4 regions of the Sphingobacterium paramultivorum genome follow, and region 1 is predicted to be linked to each of the others. Evidence: riboswitches for the same ligand, from Rfam matches in the RefSeq annotation. Region 1 holds a riboswitch; each other region holds the start of a gene.

Region 1 (3,143 bases):
ATTTTGCATTTTGGCTTTGTAGGAAATTGAAAGTGGATCAGGAAATGGCGTTGATGCTTTCGTCGGCTGTTTCAATTTGTGGTGTATCGGCGGCTATTGCTACATCTGGAGCCATTAAAGGAGATCCTAAAAAGCTATCTTATGTTGTTTCTCTTGTTTTGATTACTGCGATCCCCATGATGATTTTAATGCCTTACTTTGCAGCATGGATGGGCTTATCGCAAGAAGTTACCGGAGCCTGGCTGGGAGGGAGTATCGATACCACTGGAGCAGTCGTTGCTTCCGGTTCGCTGGTAGGTGAGGAAGCGTTAAAAATTAGTACTATAGTAAAATTTTCTCAAAATGTCTTACTTGGCATTGCCGCCTTTGCTATCAGTGTTTATTGGACATATTCGCATTCCAAAAGTGCAGAAAATGCGGAGAAACCTACATTAAAAATTATTTGGGAGCGTTTTCCGAAATTTGTCCTGGGTTTTGTCTTTGCATCTTTGCTATTTTCTTTTGTAATTAACGCTGAGCAAATCAATAGTGTTAAAGCAGAATTAAAAAGTATACAAGGCTTGTGGTTTGCACTGGCTTTTACATCGATAGGTCTGGAAACGAATTTTAAAGAACTGTTTGTACATAATAATAAGAAGCCATTGTATGCATTTCTGATCGCACAGACTTTCAATATCATGCTCACATTGGTAATCGCCATACTGTTATTTAGGTAAATTTTAGTGCTACTTTTTTCCATGTTGTTGCATTCATGTTTCTCGGGTATTTCTTGTGGTCTATTGATTTTTATCTCAAAAATATTTCCGCACATAAATAATAACCCTTGATGCATACAACGGTTAACAGAATAGGAGGGATAGAACGAATAATTGACTCGGGGGAAGTAAATAAAACTTTTATTTTCAAAAAGATATGGATATTTAAATAAAATCTACTAACTTTATAGAGTATTCAGAATTGCATCGCGCGATACCAACCGAGTAGAATTACCACGGTGGTTAAATAATATGGGTTTCGGCCAAAAAAACTGAATACAATTTATAGTTTAACCCTTTAAATTTTTAAATTGTATGGCAACAACAAAAAGTCTTTATGAACACTTATCTGAAACGCTTATTCATTATTCGATTAACGAATTAATCCAATTTAATAATGATACGGTGTCGGGCCGGGGGTGGGGATCATCCAAAGCCATATTTCGGGCCGCTCTGTTAAGCACCCTTTCCAAAAAGGGTCTTGATCTATCAAGTATTGTTTCGAGAGAAGACGGTTTTACATCGGTAAAACAAGTTGCGGTGAGATTGGAGGACAATAGGCTTGTGCCGATTGCTTAAGAATTAAAGTACTTATTACGACCTTTCTAATTGATTTATTAAACTAAATAATGAGGGGCAGACTGAAAAGTCTGCTCTAAAATTAAGATAGACTTTCTATCCTTCTTTTAAAAAAGAGTCTACTATCGAATTTACACTCTTTTTCAGGTGTTCTTAATCTATTCCAAATTTCATTAAACTTTTACAATATGAGTGAAAAACCAACACAACAGACCGCCTTGGGCGATGTCGCTGCACGACACCTGGCAATTGCCACCAGAACCGTTCCACAACTTGAAAGTATCTCACCCCGATGGCTAGTACACTTATTGCAATGGACACCTGTGGAATCGGGCGTGTTTCGATTAAACAAAGTTGTCGGCGAAGACAGTATCCAGGTAGACTGTTCCAGACGTGATGAGAGTGTTTTACCACATACATTTGTTGATTATGACGAAAGTCCACGGGAGTATAATTTAAACGCGGTCAATACACTGATAGACGTACATACGCGGGTTTCTGATCTCTACAGCAAGCCCTATAATCAGATCAGTGAACAGTTACGTTTGGCAATTGAGAAAATTAAAGAAAGGCAGGAGAGTGAGCTCATCAACAATACTGATTACGGAATCTTGAGCAATGTCGCGTCCAAACAGATTATTAAGACCAGATCTGGAGCTCCTACACCCGATGACCTGGACGAATTGATCACAAAGGTATGGAAGCAGCCTGGATTTTTTCTGCTTCATCCCCTCACCATTGCGGCCTTTGGGCGCGAATGTACACGTCGTGGTGTCCCACCACCCACGGTGTCACTTTTCGGTTCACAGTTTTTAACCTGGCGCGGCATCCCATTGATTCCCAGTGATAAAGTGCCTATTGTAAATGGGAAGACCAAAATTCTGTTAATCCGCACAGGAGAAGCACGTCAGGGAGTAATCGGTCTTTATCAGCCTAACTTACCGGGTGAACAAACGCCGGGCCTATCCATCAAGTTTACTGGAATCAATGATAAAGCCATTGCCTCTTACCTGATATCTTTATATTGTTCACTGGTCATTCTCGTAGACGATGCTGTGGCTGTATTGGACGATGTTGACATCACACAATACCACAGCTACAATTATAAATAAATCATTCCTTAAAAAATTTTACTATGTCTCATTTAGATATTGATTTCGAAAGATTTCTAACGGAAGAAGCAAATAAGTATTTTAAGGCAGTTCCAACGGAAAACCTCGTATCTCGGGATCTTCCCCGACATGAAATCCATGCTGAAAAACCGGGCTCTAATCCTGAACTGAGAGAATTCCGGTTAGAAGATCCAGCGATCGGTTTTCATGATCCAAGTTTTCATAGGGGAAATGCTACTATCCCTGTAGCTGGGAATGGCAGGCAGCCAGGTATTTACAACCCAGTTCTTCCTCCTGCTACGGGTGTTGATATAGAACCACAGGTCAATAAATTACCCTTTGCAGAAACGCATGAAAAGCCACTTGACACACTAAGAGGAGCATTGCAGCAATTAAGTGGTTTTAAACATACTGCCCAGATACCACTGGCCGATAGTGCCAATTCATTCTATTTCATAAAGTCGGGGGCTGCCTTTGAAAATACGTCTTCCTTGCCTTTCGATACGTTGAAACCCCGTTTTGACGTTCAGTCAATTCGTCGCGACTTTCCTATTCTGCAAGAAACTGTGGGTGGAAGGCCACTTGTTTGGCTGGACAATGCCGCGACGACTCAAAAACCACAAGTGGTTATCGATAGGATATCGCGCTTTTATAAGACTGAAAATTCCAATATACACCGTGCTGCACATGAACTTGC
Region 2 (3,143 bases), 2.2 Mb from region 1:
ATGATTGCGCGTATGAAGACCAACGGACAGTCATATCTTCAGGACGGTATACATCACCATAGATAATTGGAGGTTTTACACAACGTGAACCGTAAGATTGTACCCAGCCGTTTTGTGTGAAAGCGTAACCAGCCAATTGTTCACCGAAGTATTCAACCATGTCGTTACGTTCGAATTCGCCGTGTACTAATACGTCGATATCTAATTGCTCTTGAAGACGGATTGTGTTCTCAGTTTCTTCTGCGATTGCTTTATCATATTCTGCCTGCGTGATAGCACCTTTTTTCAAGTCTGCTCTCCATTTACGAACATCTTTCGTTTGTGGGAATGAACCAATAGTTGTAGTAGGGAATGCCGGCAAGTTGAATTTCGCTTGTTGCGCTGCTTTACGGTCAGCAAATGCTGAAGTACGTTTTGCATCGTTATCAGTGATATTGCTTGTACGTGTTTTAACCTCTGGTTTGTGGATCAATGGAGAAGTACGACGGCTTTCAGCAGCAGCTTTGTTAGCTTCGAAGCGTTTTGCTGTTTCAGCATCAACTTCACCTTCCGCTAGTACGGCTAAGTCTTTTACCTCAGCTAATTTTTGTTTAGCAAATGCTAACCAGTTTTTTACTTCAGCTGGTAGCGATTGCTCATTGTGCTCATTGTCTAAGTCAAAAGGAACGTGCAACAATGATGAAGAAGGAGCTACCCATACACGGTCTTTTCCTAATGCATCAACAGCCTGTTTGATTTTAACCAATGATTTTTCGTAATCATTTTTCCAGATGTTACGGCCTTCAACAATACCCAAAGATAATGTTAATGAAGCAGGAACTTTAGCTAGTACCGTATCCAATTGGTTTTCACCGCGTACCAGATCTAAATGTAAAGCATGGATAGGTAGGTTAACTGCGATATCTTCGTTGTCTTTTAAAGCTTCGAAGTAAGTAGTCGCGATTAATTTGATATTTTTTGCTGCTGCAGCTAATTTTTCGAAAGTAGGTTGATATAAAGCTTTTACTTTAGCATCTAAATCCAATGCTAAGAAAGGCTCGTCAATCTGAACATATTGGGCACCAGCCTCAGCTAGTTTAGCTAATATTTGCTCATATACTGGAACAAGTTTATCCAATAAATCGATGCGGTCGAAGCCAGCTTCTTTTTCTTTACCGATCAAAAGGTAAGTGATAGGACCTAGTAGAACTGGTTTAGTATCGATGCCCAATGATTTTGCTTCGTTATATTCATTTAAGAATTTTTCGGACGTCAATTTGAATTCTTGATCTTTTGTGAATTCTGGCACCATATAGTGGTAGTTGGTATCCAACCACTTGGTCATTTCCATTGCAGTCACGTCGATTCCTTCTTGTTGGAAACCACGCGCCATGGCAAAATATAGATCTAAGCTGTAATTGTTGTCTACTTTATTCAATAAAGAATGGTAACGAGCAGGAATTGCACCAACAGTAAGGGTTAAATCCAATACTTGATCGTAAAAAGAGAAATCATTGGAAGGGATCAAATCTATTCCAGCATCTTTTTGTGTTTTCCAATTGCCTTCACGAATTTTTTTTGCGGTGTCCAATAATTCCTCAACAGAAGATTTTTTAGCCCAATAGGCCTCATTGGCTTTTTTCAATTCGCGGAACGCGCCCACACGAGGGTAACCTAAATTGTTAGTCAATAACATAATGAATGTTTTTAATATTTCTTTTTCAACTATATTTCTTGCTAGAGAGAGAAGGACACACTAGAATTCGGTGACTTCGGCTTATCATTCCCATATCAAGTAGGGTAGAATTTAGCACCTTGTCAAGGGACAGGTTGCTAAGGCTTCATCGGGTCTATTCCCTCTGCCTTTCTCTATAAGCGACGCTAAGTTAGAACATTTCTTTTTGAAATGCAAATTTTTTATAAAAGTGCATCAATTTTTTATATTCTACTAAGGATAAAATTGTTTTGTTCTTTTCTTTTCATCCGTGATTTAGTGTATGCCATGTTTCAATACGTTGTGGCATAAAAAATGGGGAATGACTGTTTCTCATTCCCCATTCTTTTAGCTCACCAAAAGTTTGTAACCTTTTCCGTGCACATTGACAATTTCAACCTTACTATCTTCTTTTAGATATTTACGAAGTTTACTGAGAAATACATCCATACTTCTACCCGTAAAGTAGTTGTCATCATGCCATATTTTTAATAAAGCTTCTTCCCGGGTCAGCACATCATTTTTCTTTAAACAAAGCAAACGTAGTAGTTCCGCTTCTTTGGTGGATAGTTTTTGCATCTGTCCTTTGTAAGAAATTTGCTGACTTGTATAATCAAAGAAATAATCACCAATTTCAAATTTATCAGCAACCACTTCCTCTTCTTTGTCTCGAACACTGCGCTTCAGCAAAGCATTGATGCGGAGCAATAATTCCTCCACTCGAAAAGGCTTTGTGATATAATCATCTCCCCCTAATTCAAAGGCTTCGGTTTTATCTTCCATCATCCCCTTTGCTGTGGCAAAGATAATAGGAACAGTGTTGTTTGTTTTTCTGATTTCACGTCCAACTGTAAATCCGTCCTTTTTTGGCATCATGACATCGAAAATACAGAGGTCGTAGTTATTTTTTTTGAATTGAGAAATCGCTTCATCTCCATCCGTGCATAATGTGACGTCAAATTTTCCCTTTAATTCGAGATAGTCTTTTAAAAGATCCCCCAAATTAGGATCATCTTCTGCTAATAATATCTTTTGCATAATGATTATATTAATTTTCACCAATGTCCCTTGATGCTGATAAATCAGCTTTCCTCAACCTTTGAAATTTTTTAAAGAGGAAATATACAAAAAAGGAACGTTTTATTTTTTAATAGGCAAAATTACTTCAAAGGTCGTGCCCTTATCTTTTTCACTTTTAACTGTAATTTTTCCGTTCAGCCTTCTCAGGATGTCCTGTACATAACTTAAGCCAAGACCAAATCCTTTGACATTATGAACATTTCCAGTTGGAATACGGTAGAACTGGTCGAAAATCTTTTGCAGGTGATCCCGGCTCATCCCAATACCGTTGTCGGCAATAGTGACGACAATGGTATCGCCAACATTTTTTGAATTGATGTTGACATGTAAATCTCCTTTGCTGTACTTGATGGCATTATCCAATAAATTG
Region 3 (3,143 bases), 870 kb from region 1:
TCTTCATCACTCAATTGTTGGTGAGTAGTCGCTGCTGGATGGATAATCAATGACTTCGTATCACCGACGTTGGCCAAGTGACTGATCAATTCTAAGCTGTCGATAAAGCTATTGGCCTTTTGTGCTGCGTCACCTTTGAGCTGGAAAGAAAGCACTGCACCATAGCCATTTTTAAGGTATTTTTGTGCGTTAGCGAAGCTCGGAGAACTTTTTAAGCCCGGATAGTTTACTTTTTCTACCTGTGGATGCGCCTCAAGCCATTTAGCTACCTCTAAAGTGTTGTCTACATGGCGTTGCACCCGTAAAGACAGGGTTTCAAGCCCTTGTAATAATAAGAATGAATTGAAAGGGGAGAGTGCTGGCCCGAAATCTCGAAGCCCTTCCACACGTGCCCGAATGGCAAATTGAATATTTCCAAACGGTCCGCCTTCACCGAAAACTTCGGAAAAAACTAAGCCATGATAACCTTCAGATGGTTCGGAAAATTGAGGGTATTTTCCGTTGCCCCAATTGTAGTTTCCGCCGTCGACGATGACACCGCCAATGCTTGTACCATGTCCACCGATCCATTTAGTAGCCGATTCAACAACAACATTCGCACCATACTCCAAAGGTTTAAATAAATAACCTCCAGCTCCAAAAGTATTATCGACGATTAATGGTAAGTCATATTTTTTTGCTACGGCAGCAATTTTCTCAAAGTCTGGAATATTGAAACTTGGGTTTCCAATTGTTTCAACATAGATGGCCTTTGTTTTATCATCAATGAGGGCTTCAATTTTATCTGCCTCGGCGTCCGTTGCAAAACGAGCTTCGATGCCCAGGCGTTTAAAAGAAACTTTAAACTGGTTAAATGTACCGCCGTATAAGTTGGATCCGGCAACAAAATTGTCACCACTTTCCAAGATATTATTTAATGCAATAAACTGTGCCGCCTGGCCAGATGCAACAGCAACAGCAGCGACTCCACCTTCCAGTGCCGCAATACGTTGTTCGAAAACATCCGTAGTAGGGTTCATAATCCGTGTATAGATATTGCCGAACTGCTTTAATGCAAATAAGTTTGCGCCGTGTTCGGCATTTTCAAATACAAAAGATGTTGTTTGATATATAGGAACTGCTCTAGATCCCGTAGTAGGATCAGCGACTTGGCCAGCGTGAACCTGAAGAGTTTCGAATTTTAAATTTTTGTTTGAAGACATAATATATCAGATTTTAAGGGTTCAAAAAGAAATTGCTAAGTAAAAAGAGAAGCATACACACCTCGTTGAAGGGTCTGTTAAATCTTTATCCAAGAAAAAGGAAATGATTTTTAACAAGCATGGAAGTGCATATGCATACGCATTCGCATCAATACAGTTGTACGATGACTTACACTTTCGCTTATCGTGTGGTTCACTTGTGTTGAACCTGAATTTTTAATGGACTTCAGTAGTTTAATAATCATTGTCTTATGTCATTTATATGCTCCAAAACGATATTGTTTTGGACAGGAATTGGCACCTTTTCAAACAAATTGAAGGTTGCCAGTGGGTCATTGAGCCAGTCTCTCGCCACTTCTTTATAAATCAAGACCTACTGATTAAGGGAGGTGTTGATTAGAAATCTTCTTTCGAAGACGACACAAATATAAACTCTTTTTTTATTAAAGCAAAAGAAAAGCTATTTTTTAGTTAAAGGAATTTTAAATAACATACCGATCGGGATCGCATATCGTCGGATGAAACCGGATAAATAACTGTCAATCGGGTATTATGATTTCTTTAAGTTGATCCGTTCCGCAATTTGATTTAAATCTGTTAAAAGAGGTTTAAGTGCATCAATTCTACTATGGATATCATACGCTAGGTGGCGATTCGTCTTTTTGCTTAACGATAGTGAAAGACCCACCAAATGGGAGTTGACCTGATAAGAGAGTGCTTGAAAATGGTGGATATGTGACCAATCCATCCATTTATGCTCGGGTTCTTTTTTCATTTGATTGATAGCGTCTGAAAATAGCGCCATGGCAGTCTGCGCTTTTTTGCGAGCCAGTCGTATATCAAAAGAACTTTGTTTCTCTTCCGACAGACGGTTATTGATGGTTTGGAAATAATGCTCGTTGTAAAGGGATACCTCTTTTGCCAGCTGAACCATGCCTGTGCTCTGGCGTACGGGGATCAAGAAATAACCTGCTATAGCCAAGAATGCTCCAATGAGTGTGAAAAGTATTCGGCTGCCTAAAATGAGATTGATATTGCCTTCAAACAAATTGAGCGCAATCACAATTCCCAAGGTAATAAAGATGACACTGACCATATAATTAGATCGGTTGAACAAAAAGAATCCGAAAAGACCTAATGCAGCTATGGTAAGGAGAGCTGGGAGAAAATGAATAGAAATTAAGCAGAATATACCAACTATTATACCCGAGAATGTGCCTACAATACGCTCTATATTACGCTTTTTTGTCATTGAAAATGCTGGTCTGGCAACAATAGCGATCGTCAGTAAGATCCAATAGGTATATTTAAAATCCAAAAATAAAATACCGATCAATGCGCCTGTTCCAAAAAGAAGAGCCATCCGAACTGCAAATCGAAAAAGCGGGTTATTCAGATGGAGTTTACTTTTTAGATCAGCAAGATTGCGCAAAGGTCGATTGATAAATTGCTGGTACTCACTGCTGTCAATCTTATCCTGAATTTCCTGATTTTGATAAAAAGCTACCTGAATTCGGCTGAGTACTTCAATAATTGCTTCGATGTTGCTTATGATCGAACATAATATACTTTTTGCTTGACCGGTCTGCTGTTCTTGAATTTCTTTTAAATCCTGTAAGAGGGCATTAATTTTAAAGTTATTGTGATATAATTGATGCGCATACCGAAACCTCTTGTTAGGTTGTGAAAAGCTATCAATTTCTAAAGCTAATAATTTGATTGTGTGACGAATTAAAGGGAGGCTGCCCGTGTCTGCAAGATTTTTGCGAATCGCATCATAGTCGTGATCAAGTGCAATAATTAACTCATGAAGGTCAATTAACCCATAAACCTGACTGAGCCAATAATTGCTTTTATGCCACTGTTGACTTATGATTTTTTTTTCTCGAAAAAGAAGAGACCTGATTTGTTCCTGTTGTTCGCTGATCAGGCCATGAATTT
Region 4 (3,143 bases), 270 kb from region 1:
CTCCGATATGAACGATGGGGAGAAGAAGAACATGGAAGCCGAAGCCCGCTTTATCCGTGCTTTTGTTTACTTCCAATTGTACAGTATTTATGGTGAGGTGCCGCTTGTGCTTACTTCCCTCAGTCTGGAGAATCAGCGTCAGCCAAAGGAAACTGCAGAGAATATTCTAAAACAGATTCGGGCCGATCTGGATTTTGGGATCGCCAACTTAGCGGCTAAACCTTATTTCAATAATGGGGGGCATGCGACCGCAAGTTCAGCAAAAGCCTTGAAAGCACGGGTTTTACTGTTTGCGGCTTATGGCGACAAAGGGGTGCCCGATTTAGCAATTTTGAAAGAGGTAAAAGACTTATGCACCGATGTCATGAAAGAGTATACTCTGAGTACAGCTTTTGAAAATGTCTTTCGCGATGCAACACAGAAGAACAATACCGAGATTATCTTTTCGGTCAATTTTTTGGCACCGAATAATACAGCCCCCTGGGACATGTATTTAGGCGATTGGATTGCTGCTTCACCTTTACAAAACCTGGTGGATACCTATGAATGCAAAGATGGTCTGCCTTATGGTGAATCACCCTTGACTGACCGAGCTAATCCCTTCAAAGATAGGGATCCGCGCTTGAGCAAAACAATTTTCGTGGATCATCCCGACTTTGGCGGCGGTAAGATCCATACACCGTCCAATCCGCGGCCTACAGGTTATGGGGTGTTGAAATTTTTGGATCCGGCCAACTTACCTTTTGGCTTTTCAACATTGAGCCAACAGGATGCGGTTGTACTGCGGTTTGGGGAGGTGTTATTGATGTATGCCGAAGCACAAAATGAAATTGCCGGACCAGATCCATCGGTTTACGATGCCATGAATACCCTGAGGAGCCGCGTTCAGATGCCCGGGTTTCCTGCCGGTTATACCAAGGAAAAAATGCGCGACCGTATCCGCCACGAAAGAAGGGTTGAACTTGCTTTCGAAGGACTACGGCATTACGACCTGATTCGTTGGCATATCGCAGGCGAAGTACTCAATGCGGTCAAAGACAGTAAAGTGCCCTATCATTTTGAAGACAAATTTTACCGCTGGCCATTACCACAAACAGAAATTGAGAAAAGCGCAGGTGTGTTAATTCAGAATCCAAACTATAAATAATAAGATTATCGCCTTCTTTTAAATCGGCAATTTCCTAAACCAACCACAGCAGCGCGCACGAAGTCCTTTCGATGCGCGCTTTTTTTACCGATAACGATTATTGTAAAGGAATCAGGACATTCTGTTCCAAGCGTACAGGGACATGCTTCACCGAGGTAAAACCGTCTTCCTTGGAAATGATGTTGGAAAGATCCAGTCCTCTTTTGGAGAACGTACTGATCAAAGCTGTTCTAAAGGTTGCCTTGGCTGAACCCCAGCCTTGTCCTAAGATGGTGTCATTGTTGAGCTGTATCAGTTCATCTGTTGAGTAATAACTGAATTTTTCCAGTAAGTGTTGGTAAAGATTTGTTGTAGTAGCCATACAATTTAAAAATTTAAAGGATTAAACCATAAACTGTATCCAGATCTTGTTGGGAAAATAATCGTTCTGCGACGTTTATTTTGGTCGAAACCCGTATTAATTTACCACCGCGGTGCCTGCACTCGGTTGGTATTGCATCATGCAATTCTGAATACTCTACAAATATAGTAGATTATTTTTTATAATAAAAAATATTTTTGTTTTTAAGGGTAAATGAACGTTAGCAACAGGAATAGGGAGGTCAAAAGCGAGGCGCGTTGTTGGCTGTGATTTGGTTATGAAGCGGATAGCTGGGCGAAAAATTTATCATGTTACTGTAATCTCATCGAAAATACTTTTAAAAATAGAGATAAGACAATACTTTTGCGCCATGAATAGAATTGCGGAAATTAACGAATACATTGCTGCCGAACGCGAGGTATTATTGCAACACCCTTTGTATCGTAAGATCAAAACGATCAAGAATCTACGTTCTTTTACAGAAGGGCATGTGTACGCTGTATGGGATTTTATGTCTTTACTAAAAGCTTTACAGATTAAATTGACCTGTACGACTTTACCTTGGTTTGCGAGTGAGAATCCATCAACACGCTATCTAATCAACGAAATTGTATTGGCTGAGGAGTCGGATGAATATATTGATGGCCGCCGTTTGAGCCATTTTGAGATGTATCTGGACGCCATGGATGCCATGGGTGCCGACCTTCATCTGGTCAACAAATTTATTGCTCACGCCAAAAAATCGAGTAACATATTCGATGTCATTGCAACGACCACATTGGACAAGCGGATCAAAGACTTTTTGAATTTTACATTCGAAGTGATTGCTGAGGGCGAGGTGCATAAAATTGCTGCTGCATTTACATTTGGACGCGAAGATCTTATCCCGGGAATGTTTACCTCTATTTTGGAAGAAATTAAAACAAATTTCCCTACAGCCAATCTGGATAGCTTTATCTATTATTTTCAACGTCATATTGACCTTGATGGCGATGAGCACGGGCCTTTGGCGATGCAGATGATCACAGATCTCGGGAAGGACGATGAGGTTAAATGGACAGAAATGAAAGAGATCAGTAAAATTGCGCTACAAAAAAGAATACAGTTGTGGAATGCAATAGAAGATTCCTTATACGGATAATCTATTATTATACCGTCGAGAAAGGCCTTTCAAATCATGATTTGAAAGGCCTTTTTTATGTGCTGTAAAAAAGGATATTGCAAGGGCTTCTTGGCAGATATTGGTCTTTTTGTTTGAATTGATGAAAAAATGTCTTTTTTCCATAACATATTGGCGTTTGTGAAGAAATCCAAGTTCCAATAAGTGTCTAAGTTTGCTACGCAAAAAAATTACATAGCACACGTGAACTTTTTTCCTCCCTATTGGGCAAAAGGAATACTAACCATGGGATTGTTAGTATTCGCTATTTCGGACACCTTCGCCCTCGATTCTTTGCGCATGTCCCTGAAAGACATGATCGACAAAGCGCTACAGAACAGTAAATACATCGAGCAGTCCTATTTGCAGCTCAAAGAAACTGAGGTGGCAGTACAGCAGCAACGCATGGAGTTGCTACCCAAAATTTCCGCCAGAGCTTCTGCTAGTTATGCGAGTAATATGCCTGTGTATGACCA

The links. A riboswitch is a leader RNA that binds a small molecule or an ion and turns the genes downstream of it on or off. The one in region 1 is predicted to bind S-adenosylmethionine.
Region 2: it holds a riboswitch for S-adenosylmethionine, as region 1 does, so the genes downstream of both, metE (5-methyltetrahydropteroyltriglutamate--homocysteine S-methyltransferase) here and HS960_RS00670 (5-oxoprolinase) in region 1, are expected to answer to the same signal.
Region 3: it holds a riboswitch for S-adenosylmethionine, as region 1 does, so the genes downstream of both, HS960_RS04225 (O-acetylhomoserine aminocarboxypropyltransferase/cysteine synthase family protein) here and HS960_RS00670 (5-oxoprolinase) in region 1, are expected to answer to the same signal.
Region 4: it holds a riboswitch for S-adenosylmethionine, as region 1 does, so the genes downstream of both, HS960_RS26240 (5-oxoprolinase) here and HS960_RS00670 (5-oxoprolinase) in region 1, are expected to answer to the same signal.

The regions. Positions count from the first base shown of each region.
Region 1 covers NZ_CP058555.1:162,436-165,578, forward strand. The annotation lists gene HS960_RS00665 (YeiH family protein) at 1-716, shown strand, start outside; SAM-I-IV-variant riboswitch at 943-1,036, shown strand; gene HS960_RS00670 (5-oxoprolinase) at 1,071-1,334, shown strand; gene HS960_RS00675 (family 2A encapsulin nanocompartment shell protein) at 1,523-2,446, shown strand; gene HS960_RS00680 (family 2A encapsulin nanocompartment cargo protein cysteine desulfurase) at 2,470-3,143, shown strand, end outside.
Region 2 covers NZ_CP058555.1:4,393,737-4,396,879, reverse strand. The annotation lists gene metE (5-methyltetrahydropteroyltriglutamate--homocysteine S-methyltransferase) at 1-1,675, opposite strand, end outside; SAM riboswitch class I at 1,754-1,857, opposite strand; gene HS960_RS18460 (response regulator transcription factor) at 2,042-2,731, opposite strand; gene HS960_RS18455 (sensor histidine kinase) at 2,834-3,143, opposite strand, start outside.
Region 3 covers NZ_CP058555.1:1,036,996-1,040,138, forward strand. The annotation lists gene HS960_RS04225 (O-acetylhomoserine aminocarboxypropyltransferase/cysteine synthase family protein) at 1-1,202, opposite strand, end outside; SAM riboswitch class I at 1,458-1,570, opposite strand; gene HS960_RS04230 (FUSC family protein) at 1,753-3,143, opposite strand, start outside.
Region 4 covers NZ_CP058555.1:6,323,183-6,326,325, forward strand. The annotation lists gene HS960_RS26235 (RagB/SusD family nutrient uptake outer membrane protein) at 1-1,147, shown strand, start outside; gene HS960_RS26240 (5-oxoprolinase) at 1,245-1,508, opposite strand; SAM-I-IV-variant riboswitch at 1,575-1,668, opposite strand; gene HS960_RS26245 (DUF3050 domain-containing protein) at 1,879-2,649, shown strand; gene HS960_RS26250 (TolC family protein) at 2,914-3,143, shown strand, end outside.